DNA from 3 places in the Rhizobium sp. 1399 genome. Region 3 is predicted to be linked to each of the others. Evidence: predicted binding sites of a transcription regulator. Region 3 holds the regulator's gene; each other region holds the start of a gene.
What was found. The regulator LexA, encoded in region 3, represses DNA repair genes until DNA is damaged. The targets are predictions, from matches to a motif close to TGTTCNNNNTGTGTTCNG.
Positions count from the first base shown of each region.

Region 1 (6,991 bases), on a different contig from region 3:
GGCCGAAAGCTGGGCGCGATCCAGGTTGAAGCAATCAAAGGCTCCGGCGTAGATCAGGCTTTCCAGCACGCGGCGGTTCACCTGGCGCGGATCGATCCGCAGGCAGAAATCCTCGATGCTGGCAAAGGGCTTATCGCCGCGCATTTCGACGATGTGATCGACGGCGGATTCGCCGACACCCTTGAGAGCCGCAAGCGCGTAATAGATACGGTTGTCGCCGGTCTCGAACTGGCGGAAGGAGGTCTGGACGGAGGGCGCGATGACCTCGATGCCCAGGCGCTTGGCATCCTGGCGGAAGTCGTTGACCTTTTCGGTGTTCGACATATCGAGCGTCATCGACGCGGCCAGGAACTCGACCGGATAATGCGCCTTCATATAGGCCGTCTGATAGGAGACGATGGCGTAGGCGGCAGCGTGCGACTTGTTGAAACCGTAGTTTGCGAACTTTGCAAGCAGTTCGAAGATGTTGTCGGCCTGCGGCTTCGACACGCCGTTCTGGACCGCGCCAACGACGAAGCGCTCGCGCTGCTGGTCCATTTCTGCCTTGATCTTCTTACCCATGGCGCGGCGCAGAAGATCGGCTTCGCCAAGCGAATAGCCCGACAGGACCTGGGCGATCTGCATCACCTGCTCCTGGTAGACGATAACGCCCTGCGTTTCCTTGAGAAGATGGTCGATCATCGGATGGATCGATTCCAGCTCCTCGTCGCCGTGCTTGCGGGCATTGTAGGTCGGAATGTTTTCCATCGGACCCGGGCGATAGAGGGCGACCAGCGCGATGATGTCCTCAATGCAGTCTGGCTTCATGCCGATCAGTGCCTTGCGCATGCCGGCACTTTCAACCTGGAACACGCCGACCGTCTCGCCGCGCGAAAGCATCTCGTAAGTTTTCTTGTCGTCGAGCGGGATCTTCGGAAGATCGACCTCGATGCCGCGCTTCCTGCAGAAGTCGACAGCGACCTTGAGCACGGTCAACGTCTTCAGGCCGAGGAAGTCGAACTTCACGAGACCGGCCTGTTCCACCCACTTCATGTTGAACTGGGTGACCGGCATGTCGGAACGCGGATCGCGATACATCGGCACGAGCTTCGACAGCGGGCGGTCGCCGATCACGATGCCGGCGGCGTGGGTCGAGGCGTGGCGGTAAAGGCCTTCGATCTTCTGGGCGATATCCAGGAGGCGGGCAACCACCGGTTCCTTGGCTGCCTCTTCCTGCAGCTTCGGCTCTTCCTCGATCGCCTTGGAAAGCGGCGTCGGGTTTGCCGGGTTGTTCGGCACCAGCTTGCAGATCTTGTCGACCTGGCCGTAGGGCATTTCCAGCACGCGGCCGACGTCGCGCAGCGCGGCACGCGCCTGCAGCGAACCGAAGGTGATGATCTGCGCCACCTGCTCGCGACCATATTTCTGCTGCACGTATCGGATCACCTCTTCGCGGCGGTCCTGGCAGAAGTCGATATCGAAGTCGGGCATCGAGACGCGTTCCGGATTGAGGAAGCGTTCGAAAAGCAGCGAGAAACGCAGCGGATCGACGTCGGTGATCGTCAGTGCATAGGCGACGAGCGAACCCGCACCCGAGCCGCGGCCGGGGCCGACGGGAATGTCATGCTGCTTGGCCCATTTGATGAAATCCGCAACGATCAGGAAGTAGCCGGGAAACTTCATTCGCTCGATGACGCTGAGCTCGAATTCCAGCCGCTCGCGATAATCCTTTTCCTCGTAGCCGGCCGACATTCCAAGCTCGGCAAGGCGCATGTCCAGCCCCTCCTCCGCCTGGCGGCGAAGTTCGAGCGATTCTGCGCGCTCAGCCTCCTCGGGATCATCGGTCGCGCCGGTGAAGCGCGGCAGGATCGGCTTGCGGGTCTTCAGAATGAAGGAGCAGCGCCTTGCGATCTCGACGGTATTATCCAGCGCCTCAGGCAGATCGGCGAAGAGCTTTTCCATCTCCGCACGGCTCTTCAGATAGTGATCCGGCGAGAGGCGGAAGCGGCTGTCGTCGGAAACGATGGCGTTGTGGGCCACCGCCATCAGCGCGTCATGCGCGTCGTAATCGTCTCGTGTCGGGAAGAAGGCCTCGTTGGTCGCCACCAGCGGCAGATCATGCTTGTAGGCAAGGCCGATGATCTTCTGTTCGTGGCGCTTGTCGTAGGTTCCGTGCCGCTGCAGTTCGACATAGAGCCGGTCACCGAAGAGGCGCTTCAGCGCCAGCAGCCGCGTCTCTGCCGCAGCAGCATGGCCGTCCTTAAGCGGCATGTCGACAGGGCCGGTCGAGGCACCGGTCAAAGCGATCAGCCCCTCGGTACCGATTTCCTCCAGCCAGGAGGAACGGATATGGACAGCCTGATTGCTCTCGCCGCCGAGATAAGCGCGGCTGACGAGATCGACCAGCCGCTCGTAACCCGCATCCGTAGCGGACAGAAGCACGATCGAAGGCAATTTAACCAGCGCCTGCTGACCGCCCCGCTTCTCCGTGTCTAGGCCATCTTCCATGTCGATCGACACCTGGCAACCGATGATCGGCTGCAGACCGTCGTCCAGCGCCTTCTGGGAAAATTCCAGGGCGACGAAAAGATTGTTGGTATCGGTGATGGCAATAGCAGGCTGGCTGTCGCCCGACGCCTTGTAGAGGATCTTTTTGAGGGGCAGCGCGCCTTCGAGCAACGAATAGGCGGAGTGGACCCTCAGATGGACGAAGCCCGGTTTCCCACCGACGACTGCGCCAGCAGCGCCTTTTTCCGCATCCGCCATGATCTGCCTTTCGAACCGCCTCACTGAAGAGTGCGCATTGTCGGCATTGTCGGCGATTCTGTCCAGAAAAAGTCCTGCTTCGGGACCGCATGGCTGCCATGCGGTCCCCTGAATTCTTACATTGCCATGACGATCAGCGAGAAGCTGGCGATGAACATTGCGATGGAGGTGAATGCTGCGATATCACGGATCATGTCAGTCATTTGGCTCTCCTTTTGCTCTTATGTTTTTAATTTGTTCCATGTATGTTCTGTTGTCAACAGGTTTACCCCCCGCTTCTGCGGGACATGGTTAACATCGGAGCAGTGGGACGATGGACACGCAGGAACTCAACGGCTTCATTGTCGAAGCCAAATCGCAGACTTATGTTGCCGGCGCCAAGGCACAGCCTTCCTATCGGATCGGCGCCCATGACCTCGGCTACAAGCGCGGCATCTGGCGCTATCTCGACAGCTATTTCGGCGGCACGGATTTTGCCGGTCAGGAAGTGGTGTGGCTGGAGGAAAAGCCGGTGTGGGCGATGAACTATTTCGGGCGGATCATCGAGCCCGGGATCATCGACGGAACTGTCGCCGGCACGATCATTAGCGCCGCGCTGTCACAGCTCTACAAACAAGGCCGCTTCCTCGGCGGCATGATCTTCGATCATTCGCTGGGGCGCTATGTCGATACGAGCGAAGGCGACTGCACGCATTTCCGTGGCCACGAATTCATCCTTGTCGATGGTCAGAAGGCCTATGAGCTCGATTATCGCGGCGGGCTGATTGTCCCCTGATAATCAGAAATCCACGACCTTGCCGTCGGAGATCGTCACGCGCCGGTCCATGCGCCGGGCGAGCTCGTGGTTATGTGTGGCGATCAGCGCGGCAAGGCCGGACTGGCGAACCAGCGCTTCCAGAGCATCGAAGACGTAGCTTGCGGTTTCCGGGTCGAGGTTGCCGGTCGGCTCGTCGGCCAGAAGCAGGCTCGGCGCATTGGCAACGGCGCGCGCGATTGCCACGCGCTGCTGCTCGCCGCCGGAAAGCTCGCCCGGGCGATGCGTACCGCGGTGGCCGATGCGCATGTAGTCCAGAAGCATCTTTGCCCGTTCGCTCGCTTCCTTCCATGAGAGACCGGCGATGAGCTGCGGCATCATGATGTTCTCCTGCGCCGAGAATTCCGGCAGCAGGTGATGGAACTGATAAACAAAGCCGATCTCACCGCGGCGGATGGCCGTGCGCTTGTCATCGGAAAGGCCATCACAGGGGCGATCGTTGACCACTACCTCGCCGCCGTCAGGATGCTCCAGCAGCCCTGCGACATGCAGCAGCGTCGACTTGCCGGTGCCTGACGGCGCCACCAGCGCCACCATCTCACCGCTCGACAGGGTGAAATCCGCACCCTTGAGGATGGTCAGCAGCGTTTCGCCCTGGCCATAGTGGCGCGCGACGCCTGAAAGCTTGAGAACGACGTTGCGTTTCATGAATGCGGCATTCCTTGGATTGGGCCTTGGATTTGACCTTGGATCACGGCCTTATTCGTAACGAAGGGCCTGAACGGGATCGAGGCGGGAGGCGCGCCAGGCGGGGAAGATCGTCGCGATGAAAGAGAGCGTCAGCGCCATGATGACGACTGAAACCGTTTCGCTCACATCCATTTCCGCCGGAAGCTGGCTCAGGAAGTAGAGCTGCGGATCGAAAAGCACCGTGCCAGAGACCCAGGAGAAGAACTGGCGGATGGACTCGATGTTGATGCAGACGAGCACGCCGAGCAGCACGCCGGCGATCGTGCCGACGATGCCGATCGCAGCTCCCGTCATGAAGAAGATGCGCATGATGGCGCCGGCGCTCGCGCCCATGGTACGCAGGATCGCGATATCGCTGCCCTTGTCCTTCACCAGCATGATGAGGCCGGAGATGATGTTGAGCGCTGCGACGAGCACGATCAGCGTCAGGATCATGAACATGACGTTGCGCTCGACCTGCAGGGCGGAAAAGAAGGTCTGGTTGCGCTGACGCCAGTCGGTGATGGCTATCTGCCGACCGGCCGCCTCCTCCACCTTGGGCCTCAGATTGTCGATATCGTCGGGGTTATTGACGAAGAGTTCGATCGACTGCACCAGCCCGTCGGCATTGAAATAAAGCTGCGATTCCTCGAGCGGCATATAGATGATCGAGGAATCGTATTCCGACATGCCGATCTCGAAGAGACCGGAGATCTTGTAGGATTTGATGCGCGGATTGACGCCCATCGGCGTCACATCACCTTCCGGTGACGTCAGCGTAATCAGGTCACCGACCCGCAGGCCGAGCTGGTCGGCCATGCGCGTGCCCATCAAAACGCTGTCGCCTGCAGCAAAGCCTACCATGTCGCCGGACTTGATATTGTCGGATACTGCCTTGAGCTTGGTCAGGTCTTCGGCGCGCGTGCCGCGCACCAGCGCACCGGTGCTGCCGCCCGTCCGCGAGGAAGCCAGCACCTGGCCCTCGACCAGCGGCAGCGCCATCTTGATACCGGGCACCGCCTCGAATTTCTTCACGAGGTCGGCATAGTCGGTGAAGGGACCATCGACCGGCTGGATGATCATGTGGCCGTTGATACCGAGGATGCGGGAGACGAGTTCCGTGCGGAACCCGTTCATAACGGCCATGACGATGATCAGCGTTGCAACGCCCAGCATGATGCCGACGAAGGAGAAGCCGGCAATGACAGAGATGAAGGCCTCCTTGCGGCGGGCGCGCAGATAGCGCCACGCCACCAGGCGTTCGAAGGTGGAAAATGGCTTGCCAGCCGGACCCAAGCCGGATTTGGAACTCCGGTCCAATGCTGCCTCTGCCATTTCGCCTCCGTCTTTCTTAAGCCACGAACCTGTTGATCGCCGCCTCGATGGTCATCGTCTCGCGGGCGCCAGTCTTGCGGTCCTTCACTTCCACTTCGCCATTCGCGACCGCGCGCGGACCGGCAATGATCTGGTACGGCACGCCGATCAGGTCGGCGGTCGCAAACTTGGTGCCGGCACGGTCGTCCGTGTCGTCATAGAGCACATCCTTGCCGGCCTTGGTCAGCGCCGCGCAGATCAGCTCGCAGGTGCCGTCGCAGGCCTCGTCGCCGGCCTTCATGTTGATGACCACGACATCGAAGGGCGCGACCGACTCCGGCCAGATGATTCCGTTCTCATCATGCGATGCTTCGATGATGGCGGGAACAAGGCGTGTCGGGCCGATACCGTAGGAACCCATGTGAACGGTATGTTCCTTGCCATCGGGACCTTGCACCTTCGCGCCCATCGGCTCGGAATACCTGGTACCGAAGTAGAAAATATGACCGACTTCGATGCCGCGCGCAGAAAGACGCTCGCCCTCCGGAATGGCGTTGAAGGCCGCCTCGTCATGCATCTCGGAGGTCGCGGCATAAAGCGACGTCCACTTGTCGAAAATCGACTTCAGGCCGTCGACGCTGTCGAAATCCGTATTTTCCACGGGAATGTCGAAATTGACGAAATCCTTATGGCAGAAAACCTCGGACTCGCCGGTGTCGGCGAGGATGATGAATTCATGGCTGAGATCGCCGCCGATCGGGCCGGTGTCGGCGCGCATCGGAATGGCGCGCAGGCCGAGACGATCGAAGGTGCGCAGATAGGCGGTGAACATCTTGTTGTAGGAATGTTCCGCACCTTCGCGCGTCAAGTCAAAGGAGTAAGCGTCCTTCATCATGAATTCGCGCGAGCGCATGGTGCCGAAGCGCGGACGGATCTCGTCACGGAATTTCAGCTGGATATGATAGAGATTGAGCGGCAGGTCCTTGTAGGACTTCACGGAGGAACGGAAGATATCCGTGATCACTTCTTCGTTGGTCGGGCCGTAGAGCATCGGACGGTCCTGACGGTCCTTGATGCGCAGCATCTCCTTGCCATAGGCGTCGTAACGGCCACTCTCCTGCCAGAGCTCGGCCGACTGCAGCGTCGGCATCAGAAGCTCGATGGCGCCGGCGCGGTTCTGCTCCTCGCGGATGATGTTGTTGACCTTGTCCAGCACCTTCTTGCCGAGCGGCAGCCAGGAATAGATGCCCTGCGACTGCTGGCGCACCATGCCGGAGCGCAGCATCAGCCGGTGAGAGACGATTTCCGCCTCCTTGGGGTTTTCCTTCAGGATGGGTATGAAAAAGCGGGACAGACGCATGGCGGATTCCGGTACAGTTGAGACGCCGCTTACCCAAGCGGAATCGACGGCATTTGTTAAAGATGGGAGCGTTCATAGCCGCTTCGCGG
Region 1 is NZ_JAVDSU010000004.1:311,943-318,933, reverse strand. It holds gene dnaE (DNA polymerase III subunit alpha) at 1-2,745, opposite strand, end outside; gene J2X71_RS15895 (DUF5680 domain-containing protein) at 3,059-3,520, shown strand; gene J2X71_RS15890 (ABC transporter ATP-binding protein) at 3,524-4,207, opposite strand; gene J2X71_RS15885 (lipoprotein-releasing ABC transporter permease subunit) at 4,259-5,563, opposite strand; gene proS (proline--tRNA ligase) at 5,580-6,902, opposite strand; gene J2X71_RS15875 (hypothetical protein) at 6,901-6,991, shown strand, end outside.
Region 1: the regulator LexA is predicted to act here: its motif matches at 2,981-2,998, upstream of J2X71_RS15895 (DUF5680 domain-containing protein).

Region 2 (6,991 bases), on a different contig from region 3:
GCTCCGTCAGGAATCGCTCACGCGAGGCATAACCACCGGCGATCTGCTCGAGTTGCACGAGATCGGCAAGCCGCGCGCTCGCATCCTCATGCAGCCGTTCCAGATGCGGCTCATACCATCGCCGTACCAGCTCGATCTCGGCCGGCCAGCCAGCCTTGCCGGTCTTCAGCTCCTGCATGGTGGAAACGAAGGAGGTCCATTCCTCGCCCGAGCGCGGCGGTGCGGGCATGACGGCAAGCGCTGCGATCGGGCTTGCATCGTCAGCCATCTGGTCCAGCACCTTCTGCGCGGTGGACGGGCCAACACCCGGAAGGATCTGCATCAAGCGGAAACCAGCCACACGGTCGCGCGGGTTCTGGGCAAAGCGCAGCGCTGCCAGCATGTCCTTCACATGCGCACTGTCGAGGAATTTCAGCCCACCAAACTTCACGAAAGGAATGTTGCGGCGGGTAAGTTCCACCTCAAGTGGGCCGCTGTGATGCGAGGCGCGGAAGAGCACGGCCTGGCTTTTCAGCTTCACGCCCTCCTCGCGGTTGTCGAGAACCTTGTCGGCCACGTAGCGCGCCTGATCGTTCTCGTCGCGCACCGTCACCAGCCGTGGCCGTTCCGGCGATTCCCGCTCCGTCCAGAGGTTCTTGGTGAAACGCTCGGAAGCAAGATCGATCACCGCGTTGGCGGCGGCAAGAATCGGCTGCGTCGACCGGTAGTTGCGGTCGAGCGTGACGATATTGGCAGCCGGGCTGAAGGACGCCGGAAAATCGAGAATGTTGCGCACTGTGGCTGCGCGGAAGGAATAGATCGACTGCGCATCGTCGCCGACAACGGTCAGGCCCTGGCCATCAGGCTTGAGGGCAAGCAGGATCGAAGACTGAAGCCTGTTGGTGTCCTGATACTCGTCGACCAGCACATGGTCGAAGCGGCTGCCAATATCCTCGGCGATCATGGGTTCGGCCACCATCTGTGCCCAGTAGAGCAGCAGGTCGTCGTAATCGAGCACATTCTGGCTCTGTTTCGACTCGACGTAACAGGCAAAAAGCTCACGAAGCTGCTTTTCCCAGGTGGCGCACCAGGGGAAGGCGTCGCGCAGCACCAGCGGCAGTTCCGTTTCGGAGTTTACGGCACGGGAATAGATGGCAAGGCAGGTGCCCTTCGTCGGAAACCGGCTTTCCGTCTTGGAGAAGCCGAGATCGTGGCGCACGAGGTTCATCAGGTCGGCGCTGTCTTCCCGGTCATGAATGGAGAAGGCCGGGTCGATGCCGATCTGTTCGGCATAGTCGCGCAAGAGCCGCGCGCCGATGCCGTGAAACGTGCCGCTCCAGGCGAGCGCATCCGCCATGATGCCGGAATTCTTGCCGAGAACCTCGCCGCAGATACGCTCGACGCGCCGGCCCATTTCGGCTGCCGCCCGGCGGGAAAAGGTCATCAGCAGGATACGGCGCGGATCCGCACCCTTGAGAATGAGGTGTGCAACACGATGCGCGAGCGTATTGGTCTTGCCTGATCCGGCCCCGGCGATGACCAACAGCGGCCCGGCCACATGGCTGCCGTCTGTGAGTGTGCCGTGCTCCACGGCCATGCGCTGCTGGGGATTGAGTCTTTCGAGATACATCCAGCCGTCCGGTTAGGCTTCGCGGGAGAATCAACGCCCGCGAATAAAATCAGATGTTCCTTGGATGTTCTCGATTGGCGCCACTGTCAAGCAGGCGCGGGTCGCCATGCACTATTACGGAAAGTCCGGCACGATCTGGCGCCGCACCAGCTTCAGGCTGCGGTCGGGCTGGAGAATATAGGTTTCGTAGACGCGCTGGCCCTGCTGATCGTAGAAGTCGTTGTGGACGGCGCTGCCGATCGGCGATTTCGTCAGCTTCGTGCGCGGCTGCCCGCCATAGGTGATGCTGCCGGGAATGGGTTCCAGCGCAGGCGCGTCCGCGGCGGAGCAGCCGGCCAGCAAGGGTACAGCCAAAAGGGTCGTAGCAAGCAGGGCAGACACAAGCGCTTTCATCAACATTTTCCTCGGCCGCAATTGCATGGGGCTTCTGCCGACGGGGACAGGAGTATCGGAGCACCACCATCACGGCGACTATGCATCCAGCCGGCTGCGTATGGCAACAAACGTCGTCTTCTTGCGTTAACCCCTATTAGGTAATGTCAGGAACGGTCATGGTGCTGCGGTTTCACGGCTCGCCACCCCACGAGGAAGCCTGGATGAAGGGCCACAACACGGCCGCCATGCGCGCGTCCGTGGAAAGCGCCCTGCACGCCGCAGCCGATCTCGATGCGACCGAAATCATCGTCTCCACCATCGGCCCCACCGTCATTCTCGAAGGTTTCGTGAGCCAATGGGGTGATAGCGAGCGGGCATTGGCAATCGCCGAGGACATTGTCGGAAGCGGTTACGTGCATTGCCGCCTGCTGGTGAGATAAATCACGATCAGCACAGGAATTTCCAAGGAACCAACTCCCTGTCCCGCGTGTTGAAAAGCTGATTTCAATACGGGAGACAATAATGCAAACGCTGATACGCCTGTGGGCCGCAGCTCTGCTTCTGGGATGCGGCGCTTTTGCCGGCTCCGCCCATGCCTCACTCGAAACCGATATGAACTATTCGGCGCTGCCGAAAGACGAAATAGCGCTGAACGAATATACCAGCGCCGCCGTCTGCAAGCCCGCCGAACCGCATTACCTGCCGTCCTTCATCCGTGCCGCAGATGGCACAATCATCGGTGTAGGATATATTCAGGTGGAGGATGAGGATACTTCGGATTGCTGATAGAATATTCGAAGTTTCTTTCGAACGAGGCTCGTCTGCAGTCTCCCGCAGAAGGTGACGAGCCTCTAACCATCATCATGATGGCTGGCGTCGTTCTATTGATGAACAGATGAATGGCGCAATGTCTTTCGAGACAAAGCCCTGCGCGAGCTCCGGGCAGGGTTAAGTGAAAATTAAGCATTGCTTCGTTTCGGAACAGATCGGACTTTTATTGTCCAATACCGCCGCCGAAAGCTTAATGCACTTTAAGCTTTGCTTCCTCGGCCGCCGCCATAAACTCCGCGCGGGCCTCTTCGACGGTCTTTCTTCCATCGAGTGCGGCGCGGCAGGCGCTGCGTGCCTTGAGATATTTCAGTCCGCGTACGGCAGGCCAGAGATCGGTCAGGCAGGTCAGCGCGTCAAACGGTCCGTTAACCGTGCGTGCTCCCGCCTCTTCGAAACCTACCTTGATCGGACTATTCCATCGTTCAGTTGCCATCGACGCTCCTCCAGCATGTCTCGATAGAAACATTGAATGAAGCCTTCGGGTTCCTCCGCAAAGGCATTCAGAATGCTAATATTCTAGCGAGATTTTTGCCGGCAGCAATGGCGCCGATTGGCGCGGGGGATAATGCTAAAGGAGAAAACTGGTGCTGCCGAGTGGGATTGAACCACCGACCTCACCCTTACCAAGGGTGTGCTCTACCACTGAGCTACGGCAGCAGGACCAGACGCGAGAAGCGGAAACGCTCAATTCGCGTGAACGGGGCGGCTATTGCCACAGCTTCGGCAGGAGTGCAAGCCGCAAATTCCAACTTATCTGGGAATAACGTCCCGCCCACTTTTGGAATGGCGCGAATTCGGGTAGTTCTGGGGGATGAACGAAGAGACTGAGAAGGCCCGGCAGAGCCGGAAAGCGGCCATGGAAGCCCAAGCGGCATTGCGCCGCGAACGGGCTGCCGAAAAGCTGAGAGAAAATCTTTCAAGACGCAAACAGCAAGTGCGCGCGCGCCGATCCGGCCAGGCGGACGAGACGAATGGGCTGCCCGCCGCAAAAATGCCTGCCGCAAAAATGGACGAATCGTAATGTTCGGTCCGCGACGAATTGAAGCGTGCGGGGATTTGCTCTAAAGACCCCCACTTCTTGCCTTGCCCCCACAGGCAAAACTTTTGAGGAAAGGCGGGCCTCGCCCGTAAGTGCACATGGATCGTATCAGAATTGTCGGCGGCAATGAGCTTAACGGCATCATTCCGATTTCCGGCGCCAAGAATGCCGCGCTGCCGCTGATGATCGCCTCGCTGCTGACGAGCGATACGCTGACGCTCGAAAACGTGCCCCACCTTGCCGATGTCGAATTGCTGATGCGCATCCTCGGCAATCACGGCGTCGATGTCGCCGTCAACGGCCGTCGCGAGCGTCAGGAAGATTCCTACGCCCGCACGATCCATTTCACCTGCCGTACCATCGTCGATACGACCGCTCCCTACGAACTGGTCTCGAAGATGCGTGCTTCCTTCTGGGTCATCGGTCCGCTCCTGGCCCGCGAAGGTCATTGCCGCGTTTCGCTGCCGGGCGGCTGCGCGATCGGCACGCGTCCGGTCGATCTCTTCATCGACGGTCTGACCGCGCTCGGCGCGACGATGGAAATCGATGGCGGTTATATCAACGCCAAGGCACCGCAGGGCGGCCTCATTGGCACACATTATACCTTCCCGAAGGTATCCGTTGGCGCCACGCATGTGCTGATGATGGCGGCAACCCTTGCCCGCGGCACGACCGTAATCGGCAATGCCGCACGCGAGCCCGAAGTCGTCGACCTTGCCAACTGCCTGAATGCCATGGGCGCGAAGATTTCCGGCGCGGGCACCTCGACCATCACGATCGAAGGCGTCACCTCGCTCTCGGGCGCGCGCCACCGCGTCCTGCCTGACCGTATCGAAACCGGCACCTATGCTATGGCCGTTGCCATGGCCGGCGGCGATGTCGTACTCGAAAATACCGATATTGCCCTGCTGGAAACGGCGCTGGAAACACTGCGCCGCGCCGGCGCGGACATCTCGTCGACCAACAATGGCATGCGCATCAAGCGTAACGGCGCCGGCATCCAGCCGGTCGATATCGTCACGGATCCCTTCCCGGGCTTCCCGACCGACCTGCAGGCGCAGTTCATGGCGCTGATGACCCGCTCTTCCGGCATCTCGCATGTCACGGAAACCATCTTCGAAAACCGCTTCATGCATGTGCAGGAGCTTGCCCGCCTTGGCGCAAAGATCTCTCTTTCAGGCCAGACGGCGAAGATTGAAGGTGTCCAGCGGCTGAAGGGCGCCCCGGTCATGGCGACCGATCTTCGCGCTTCCGTTTCGCTCGTTATTGCCGGGCTTGCCGCCGAAGGCGAGACCACGGTTTCCCGCGTCTATCACCTCGATCGTGGCTTTGAGCGGTTGGAAGAAAAGCTGACCCGCTGCGGCGCCATCGTTGAGCGCGTCAGCGAGTAAGAAAAGGGCGCTTATGCGCCCTTTATCCCGGTTGCGTATTTGGTCTGAGCGCCTTATCTCCCTTGTCTGACAGATCGCCGCAGGTGCGGCTGAAAGACATGGGATAGAGGCTGGATGACCGACCTGAAGCTTGTTGCGCTCGATAGCGAAGACTTGGCCGTCATTTCCGCACATATGCAGGACAGCGTCCTCAAGGTAGCCGATATCGACTGGTCGCCGCGCGACAAGCAGTTTTCGCTCGCCGCCAACCGCTTCGTCTGGGAAGAGGCCGCCCGCAAGCGCAAGGGTTTCGAACGCCGCCGCGCTGCTCTCGTTTTCAAGCGCGTGCTTTCCGTCCGCTCGATCGGCATCGACCGTGCTCGGCGTGACGACGTGCTGTCGCTGCTGGCCTTGCGTTTCGAGCAGAAGGGCGAGGGGCCGGAAGGCACGCTGGAGCTTTCGCTGTCCGGCACGGCCTCTATCGCCCTCGATGTCGAATGCATCGAAGCGCAGCTTGCCGATATCGGCGGCGCCTGGGAAACGACTTCTAAGCCGCGCCACCCCGGCACCTGAGCCCAACAGTTTCGATCAGAGAAGGAATACCGCCTTGGCAATCTGGCTCACTCAGGCATCCGATGGTTTTGAGCAGCGTTTCGCGGCTTTTCTGACCACCAAGCGGGAAGTCTCCGAAGACGTCAACGCCGTGGTACGCGCTATTATCGATGACGTGCGCACACGCGGCGATGTCGCTCTCGCCGAATATTCGAAGAAGTTCGACAGCATCGACTACGCCACCGTACCGATGCGCGTCACCGAGGAAGAAATCGACAATGCCGTCGAGGTCGTCCCCTCGGAAGTTCTCGGCGCCTTGAAGGTTGCCGCACTCCGCATCGAATCCCATCACCGTCGTCAGCTTCCGAAGGACGATATCTACGAAGACAATATGGGCGTGGGCCTCGGCTCGCGCTGGACGGCAATCGAAGCCGTCGGCCTCTATGTGCCCGGCGGTACGGCGAGCTATCCGAGCTCGGTCCTGATGAACGCCGTACCGGCGAGGGTTGCAGGGGTCGATCGCATTGTTATCGCCGTGCCGGCGACGGGCGGTTCGGTCAATCCGGCAGTGCTGGCCGCGGCCAAACTTGCCGGCGTCAACGAAATCTACCGCGTCGGCGGCGCGCAGGCGATTGCTGCCCTTGCCTATGGCACGGAAACGATCGCCCCAGTTGCCAAGATTACTGGCCCCGGCAATGCCTATGTGGCCGCCGCCAAGCGCCAGGTCTTCGGCACTGTGGGTATCGATATGATCGCCGGCCCGTCAGAAGTGCTCGTCATCGCCGACAAGGACAACAATCCCGATTGGGTTGCCGCTGATCTGCTCGCCCAGGCCGAGCATGACGAGAGCTCGCAGGCCATCCTGATCACCGACGACGAGGAATTCGGCAAGGCGGTCGAAGCGGCCGTCGAACGGCAGCTGAAGACGCTGAACCGTGCAGAGACTGCTGCGGCTAGCTGGCGCGATTTTGGCGCAATCATCCTTGTCTCTGATCTCAAGGATGCCATTCCGCTCGCAAACCGTATCGCCGCTGAACATCTGGAACTCGCCGTCGCCGATCCCGATGCCTTTGTGGACAAGATCCGCAATGCCGGCGCGATCTTCATTGGCGCCCACACGCCCGAAGTGATCGGCGATTATGTCGGCGGCTCCAATCACGTGCTGCCGACGGCGCGTTCCGCCCGCTTCTCCTCCGGCCTTTCGGTTCTCGATTT
Region 2 is NZ_JAVDSU010000001.1:636,533-643,523, reverse strand. It holds gene J2X71_RS03390 (ATP-dependent helicase) at 1-1,609, opposite strand, end outside; gene J2X71_RS03385 (hypothetical protein) at 1,724-2,002, opposite strand; gene J2X71_RS03380 (BON domain-containing protein) at 2,161-2,424, shown strand; gene J2X71_RS03375 (hypothetical protein) at 2,507-2,770, shown strand; gene J2X71_RS03370 (DUF982 domain-containing protein) at 3,006-3,248, opposite strand; tRNA gene J2X71_RS03365 (tRNA-Thr) at 3,398-3,472, opposite strand; gene J2X71_RS03360 (hypothetical protein) at 3,627-3,836, shown strand; gene murA (UDP-N-acetylglucosamine 1-carboxyvinyltransferase) at 3,953-5,245, shown strand; gene J2X71_RS03350 (DUF2948 family protein) at 5,360-5,797, shown strand; gene hisD (histidinol dehydrogenase) at 5,832-6,991, shown strand, end outside.
Region 2: the regulator LexA is predicted to act here: its motif matches at 1,664-1,681, upstream of J2X71_RS03390 (ATP-dependent helicase).

Region 3 (6,991 bases):
CGGCGAGTTCCTTGCGCAGCGTATGGAAGACTTCCGAGCCCATGCGGACAGCTTCACGGATCGAGTCTGCGCCAACCGGCAGGATCATGAATTCCTGGAAATCGATCGGGTTGTCGGCATGTGCGCCACCGTTGATGATGTTCATCATAGGAACCGGTAGCAGGCTGGCCGAAGCGCCACCAACATAACGGTAGAGCGGCAGGCCGGAAGCCTCCGCGGCGGCCTTGGCAACAGCGAGCGAAACGCCGAGGATGGCGTTGGCCCCGAGGCGCGACTTGTTCGGCGTACCGTCGAGCTCGATCATGATCTTGTCGATCTGGATCTGGTTTTCAGCGTCGATGCCGCCGATGGCGTCGAAGATCTCGGTGTTGGCGGCTTCGACGGCCTTTTCGACACCCTTGCCGAGGTAACGCTTGCCGCCGTCACGTAGTTCGACGGCTTCATGCGCGCCGGTCGAGGCACCCGAGGGAACAGCCGCACGGCCCATGCTGCCGTCTTCGAGATAGACATCGACTTCGACGGTGGGGTTACCACGGCTATCGAGAATCTCGCGGGCGATGATATCGGTAATTGCAGTCATGGTTTTTTCCTGCTCGGTGGGTGGATAAATCGTTTGAAACCGTCTTAATCGAAGGTGCGCAAATTACAATGCCGCAATTTTGCACGTTCGGGCAGCGCATCAGACGTGGCCTATAGCACAATCATGTCAGGGTTTTGAAGGGAACGGCAGTCGCCGGCCAGCATATCCCATCCATCGAAAGACGATAAACTGTTTATCCGGGCGGAATGTTGGCAAGCCACCATCGTTGGCAGCAACCCACGGCTGAAAATTCCTGCAACAGCCCCAATTTTGGACGGCTTCCCGCCCTTTGATTTCAGCCTTCGGTAACCATCCCGGTTTAATTTTGAAAGCTTGGGAGAGGCCCTCAAAAGTCAGTCGTTCCGGCCACTCAGGCAAATACGGAACGGCTGGAATGAACAGCTGTGGCGCCCTCAAAAAACAACCAGTACGGGATTTTATCGACTCTCTTGGCGGCATTTCATATGAGGCACAGATGAAACTCAATATTGCACGCAGCCTTGCCATTTTCGGTGCCGTTGTCATCCTCGGACTGGTGACCTCCATCGGCTTGCAGAATTACGCTTTCAACATGCTTCGCGTGAACGGACTGATGTATAAGCAGATCATCTATGGCAAGGATCTCGTCGCCGATATTCTCCCGCCGCCGCTCTATGTCATCGAACCCTATATGCTTGCGCTCGAAGCCGTCGAGCAGCCGGCCTCGGCAACGGCCAATATCGAACGCATCCGAACGGTTCTGAAGCCGGCTTATGAAGACCGCCGCAAATATTGGTCAGAAACGCCGCTCAGCGCCGATCTCAAGCGCAAACTTCTCGATGACGTTCTCGTCAGGGGCGACGCCTTCTGGCAAGTCATGGATGAGGAGGCGGTGCCTGCAATACTCAAGGGCGACAAGGCCGCCGTCGAACCGGCGCTCCTCAAGCTTGCAACGAATTTTCATGTTCACGAAAAGGCCGTGAACGAGCTCGTGGCGATGGCGAACGCCTTCCAGGCTGATGCCGAAAAGCAGGCGGCCGAACAGACGGAACTGCTCTCCGCCGTTACGCTATCTGCCGCTGCGCTTTCCTTCGTGCTCATCGTTGCCGGGCTCTACATGTTCCGCCGGCGCGCGATCGTGCCGCTATCGGCGATGCGCGACTACATGGCGGTCCTCGCGAGCGGCGACTATTCCCGCGAAGTTCCCTATGTCAGACGATCCGACGAAATCGGAGAAATGGCGCGCGCGGTCACGGTCTTTCGCGAATCGGCAGAAGAACGGAACGCCATCCGCGCGCACCAGGACGAGGAACGGCAGGCACAGATGCGCCGCAATGCCGAACTCGACGCATCGAAGAGCGTGGAGAATGCCACACGCCAGCGCGTCATCGAAAGCCTGAGTGCCGGCCTGGAGCGGCTTTCGCGCGGCGACCTGACCGTGCGTCTCAACGAGCAGTTCGCCAACACTTATGAAAAGCTTCGCGAGACCTTCAATACCAGCATCATCATTCTTTCCGATGCCATGAAGGACATTTATGCCGCCACGAATACGGTCGGCGACAGTTCGCGCGAAATCGCACTTAGCACCAATGATCTGGCACAGCGCACCGAGAACCAGGCCGCCTCGCTCGAACAGGCGGCTTCGGCGCTGGATCAGATCACGGTCACGGTGAAGACCTCATCGGAGCGAGCCCAGGAAGCCAATGCGATGATGTCGGCAACGAAGGAGAGTGCGGCACGTTCCGCCGAGATTGTTTGCGAAGCGGTGACCGCCATGGAGAAGATCGAGGAATCAGCGGTCAGGATCGGCGATATTATCAACGCCATCGATGAGATCGCCTTTCAGACCAATCTTTTGGCGCTCAACGCGGGCGTCGAGGCAGCACGCGCCGGAGACGCAGGGAAAGGCTTTGCCGTCGTAGCTCAGGAAGTCCGCGAGCTCGCCGGCCGCTCCGCCAATCTCGCCAAGGAGATCAAGCTTCTCGTCGAGACGTCGTCGCGGCAGGTTTCCGCAGGCGTGGCACTTGTCAACCGCACCGGCGAGGCACTCGGCGATATCGACCGCCAGGTGCTGCAGGTGACGGCACTAATCGAAGCGATCGTGCGCTCGTCTTCGGAACAGTCGGTCGCGCTCGTCGAGGTCAACGCTGCCGTCAACCGTATGGATCAGGTGACACAGCAGAATGCGGCGATGGTCGAGGAGACGAACGCCGCCTGCCAGGAACTCGGCAACGAGGCGTCCCATCTCGGGCGCATGCTCTCCCGCTTCGCATTGGAGGAAAGGCGCCCGCCCCGCGCGGCAGCCTGATGCTGCCTGTCGTTCAGGCGGCCTTGGCGATCGCGTCGAAGGCGAGAAGCTTCTCGAGAAGCCGTGGCATGTCCTTGAGATAGACCATGTTCGGCCCGTCGCAGGGCGCGTTATCCGGATCCTGATGGGTTTCGATAAAGACCCCGGCGACGCCGACGGCCACGGCTGCACGGGCCAGCGTCTCCACGAACTGCCGCTCTCCGCCGGAGGTTCCCCCCTGCCCGCCGGGCTGCTGGACTGAATGCGTGGCGTCGAAAATAACGGGGGCGCCGGTTGCTGCCATGATCGGCAGGGAACGCATGTCGGAGACCAGCGTATTATAACCGAAGGAAGCGCCGCGCTCGCACAGCAAGATGTTCGGATTGCCGCTCTGATTGAGCTTGCCGAGCACGTTCTTCATGTCCCAGGGCGCCAGGAACTGGCCCTTCTTGACGTTGATAACGCGGCCGGTCTTTGCCGCAGCCACCAGGAGATCCGTCTGACGAGACAGGAAGGCCGGTATCTGCAGGATGTCGACAACCTTGCCCACTTCAGCGCACTGTTCTTCAGTGTGGATGTCGGTCAGAACCGGAATGCCGAGTTCCTTCTTTAGATCGGCAAAAACCTCCAGCCCCTTCTCAAGGCCGACACCGCGTTTGCTCGACAGGGAAGAGCGGTTCGCCTTGTCGAACGAGGTCTTATAGACGAGCCCGATGCCGAGCTTGGTGCACAGTTCCTTCAACGTGCCGGCAACCATGAACGCATGGTCGCGACTTTCCATTTCGCAAGCGCCGGCAATCAGCGACAGACGTGCAGCATTGGAGAAGGTGACCTTGCCGGCGCCTTCGCCGACCGTCACAACGGAGTTCGTAGTAGAGCTCATGATGTTTCCTCGAAAGCGAAGAGCACGCCCTGACCGGGCGCGGGCTTCACCAGAATACGGTTGCCCTTGCGTGTATAGGTCACCCCGTTAGCAGCCAAATGCGCTTCTGTCACGGCCAGATCGCCAACCGCAAAGAGGATTGCCCGGCCGCGCAGGCCGCGATCGATATCCGGCGTCGCCAGATCGAAATAGGCCTCCAGCCCCTGCGGGGTCATCAGGCTGATCTTTGCGTTTCCGGTAAGCACCTCCAGCCCGAAACTCGTATCGCCAGCAGAAGCGGCTTTTGCCGCCGAGCGAACGAAGTCGCCGAAGGCTGTCGGCTCGGGGGCTGCGAGCGCGATCTCGGCAATGCCTGTCACGCCATTGGCGTGGGTCTCCAGCACGTTGCGGTCGGCAGGAAGCGGGTTGATGCGCTCGACAGCGAAGAGAAAGAAATCCGGTGCCCGGAGGTCGGCAGCGAAGGCGAGCCGGAAGCCGGCAATGCTCTCCGTGCCATCCGGCATTTTCACAGGGCGTTCGAACTGCAGCACAGAACCGGCACTGATGCTGCCCTTCACGAATCGAGCATGTTCGTGCTTTGCATCCGCGGTGGCGAAGGCGATGGCGGACAGTCCCTCGCTGCCGCAGCGGAAGCGGAAAGCCTGATCGCGAGCCGTGAAGACATTGCCCTCACGTGCCGTCACCTCGCTCTCCTCGACGCTCGCGACACCGAGCGGCTCGATATAGGTTTTGTCGGCAAAGAAAACACAGGCATTCTCCGTGCCGAAGGGATGGCGGGCATCAGGCGCGACGGTAAAGCCCAGCTTGCCCAGCCTTTCGCGGGCTAGGTCGATATCGGTAACCGGCAAAACGAGATGATCGATCGGAAGCGTGTCTTGGCTCATCGGTTCTTCTCCCAGCAGTGACAAGGAGATGTGCTTCAGCAGGTCTCGTGAAACAAGGCCAGACAGGCCTAAGGGCGATAAAAATCAAATTCTCGACAGATTGAACAGAAGTTTTACGAAAATTTAGCTACTTGCGGAACACATATGGAACATATAGTGTCCGTTCTGGATTTGTTTCAAGACTGGGGAGACGCCATGCTCACGCGCAAACAACAGGAACTCCTTCTTTTCATTCATGAAAGGATGAAGGAGTCAGGCGTTCCACCGTCTTTCGACGAGATGAAGGACGCACTGGATCTGGCCTCGAAATCCGGTATTCACCGGCTGATCACGGCGCTCGAAGAACGCGGCTTCATTCGCCGGCTTCCGAACCGGGCGCGCGCGCTCGAAGTCATCAAACTGCCGGAAGCCTACAGCCCAAGCCTGCAGCCTCGGCGCGGCTTTTCACCGAGCGTCATCGAGGGCAGCCTCGGCAAGCCCCAGCCCGTGGCGCCTCCTGCCTCGGCGAAGCCAGCACCCGCTGCCGATAACGGCAATGCGGTCTCCGTTCCTGTCATGGGCCGCATCGCCGCCGGTGTTCCGATCTCGGCAATCCAGAACAATACGCATGACATCACCGTTCCCGCCGATATGCTTGGCTCCGGTGAACATTATGCGCTGGAAGTTCGCGGCGACTCGATGATCGAAGCCGGCATCTTCGATGGCGACACGGTCATCATCCGCAATGGCAGCACAGCCAATCCGGGTGATATCGTCGTCGCGCTCGTCGATGACGAGGAAGCAACGCTCAAGCGTTTCCGCCGCAAGGGCGCATCGATTGCGCTCGAGGCAGCAAACCCTGCTTACGAGACCCGCATCTTTCCGCCGGATCGCGTCAAGGTCCAGGGCAAGCTCGTCGGCCTCATTCGCCGCTATCACTGACCGGTGACAGATTGGCGTCTGCGAATGTGTTACTGCGCCAATCATAGGCGCGGTGGCGCATCCAGGGTCGCCCCAATGTGTCGAATGCGGTTGCGACCTCAACTCCCTTATCGGTGAATCGAAGTTCGACAGAACCTGTCTTGCGCAGCGTCTCGCCGGTAAAGAGCAGCGCGCCGGAACGACAGCGGTCGAAGCGCAATCGGACGGGGGTCACGACAATGTCGGCCGTATCGCAGGCTGGTCCGAGATAGGCAGCATTTTCGATGACGGTCAGTTTCTTCCCATTGACGAGCAAAGTGGTGCACCAGGCGCCCTTCAGGCAGGAGAAGCGTGACGGCGGGCTAATGGCGACTGCCTGTCTCATTGCCTCTCTGGCTTCATTCTGTTGGTCGGGTGACAGTTGCAGTCTTTGACCATCAGGCGCAGTGGGCGCCTTGGCAGCTTGAAGCATAACCGGCTTCTGATGCTCTTCGACGGCAAGGGCCCTCTGCCATTGTTCGAAGATGAAGGCGGGCGGCTTTTCACGGTTCGAAGCCATCGCCTCTCCATCGACTATAGCGACCAGGCCGCCATCTTCGGAGATAGCGATATCGGGCATCGCCTCCGATGGAAGAAGAACAACAGCGAGCGTCGAGACCGCGACAATTGCCGTTCCCATGTGCCGCAGCCGGGTTCTGAGCAGGGTCAGCAGCAGAAATCCGAAAACGGCGGTCGGGAAATACCAGCCGGGCAAGCGGCCTACATCTATGTTGCCGCCCCACCCCGCTACTGCCTTTGCGATGGTGATCACCAGATCAAGCCCGAAGCCTGCCACCGGCCATAGCCAGCCGTCCAGACCAAACGGCATCAGCAGCATTGCCAGCATCCCGGCCGGCATGACGATGAAGGTGATGACCGGCATGGCCGCGAGATTTGCCGGCAGGCCATAGGCAGTCAGCCGGTGGAAATGCTCGATCGAAAACAGCGCCGTCGAGAAACCACCGATCAGCGACGTCAGGAAAACGCCACCGAAGAAGCCACCAACCATGAAGAAGGGCTTCATGATCGGCAGCTTGGCAAAGGCATTCTCCCGCATCGGCCGCCCCTTCCAGAGGTCGTAGCCGGCGACCAGTGCAAGTGTTGCGGCAAAGGACATCTGGAAACTCGGCCCCAGCACCTCCGATGGCGAGACCGCGAGGATCACGAGAGCGGATAGCGCCACGTTTCTGAGACTGATCGACGGCCGGTCGAAGAAGACCGCAACCAGCATAATCGCCATCATGATGAAGGCACGTTCGGCGGAAACGGCAAAACCCGAGATCAAATAGTAGGCCGTCACCGCAGCAAGCGCACCGGCCGCCGCGATCTTCTTGGTTGGCCACGCCTGGGCAATGCCGGGAAAAAGGCTGAGAATGACGCGCAGCCCGACAAAGAAGATGCCAGCGGAAAGCGCCATGTTGAGGCCGGAGATCGCGATG
Region 3 is NZ_JAVDSU010000018.1:39,901-46,891, reverse strand. It holds gene eno (phosphopyruvate hydratase) at 1-580, opposite strand, end outside; gene J2X71_RS34290 (methyl-accepting chemotaxis protein) at 1,056-2,867, shown strand; gene kdsA (3-deoxy-8-phosphooctulonate synthase) at 2,881-3,729, opposite strand; gene J2X71_RS34280 (VOC family protein) at 3,726-4,613, opposite strand; gene lexA (transcriptional repressor LexA) at 4,809-5,534, shown strand; gene J2X71_RS34270 (ComEC/Rec2 family competence protein) at 5,515-6,991, opposite strand, start outside.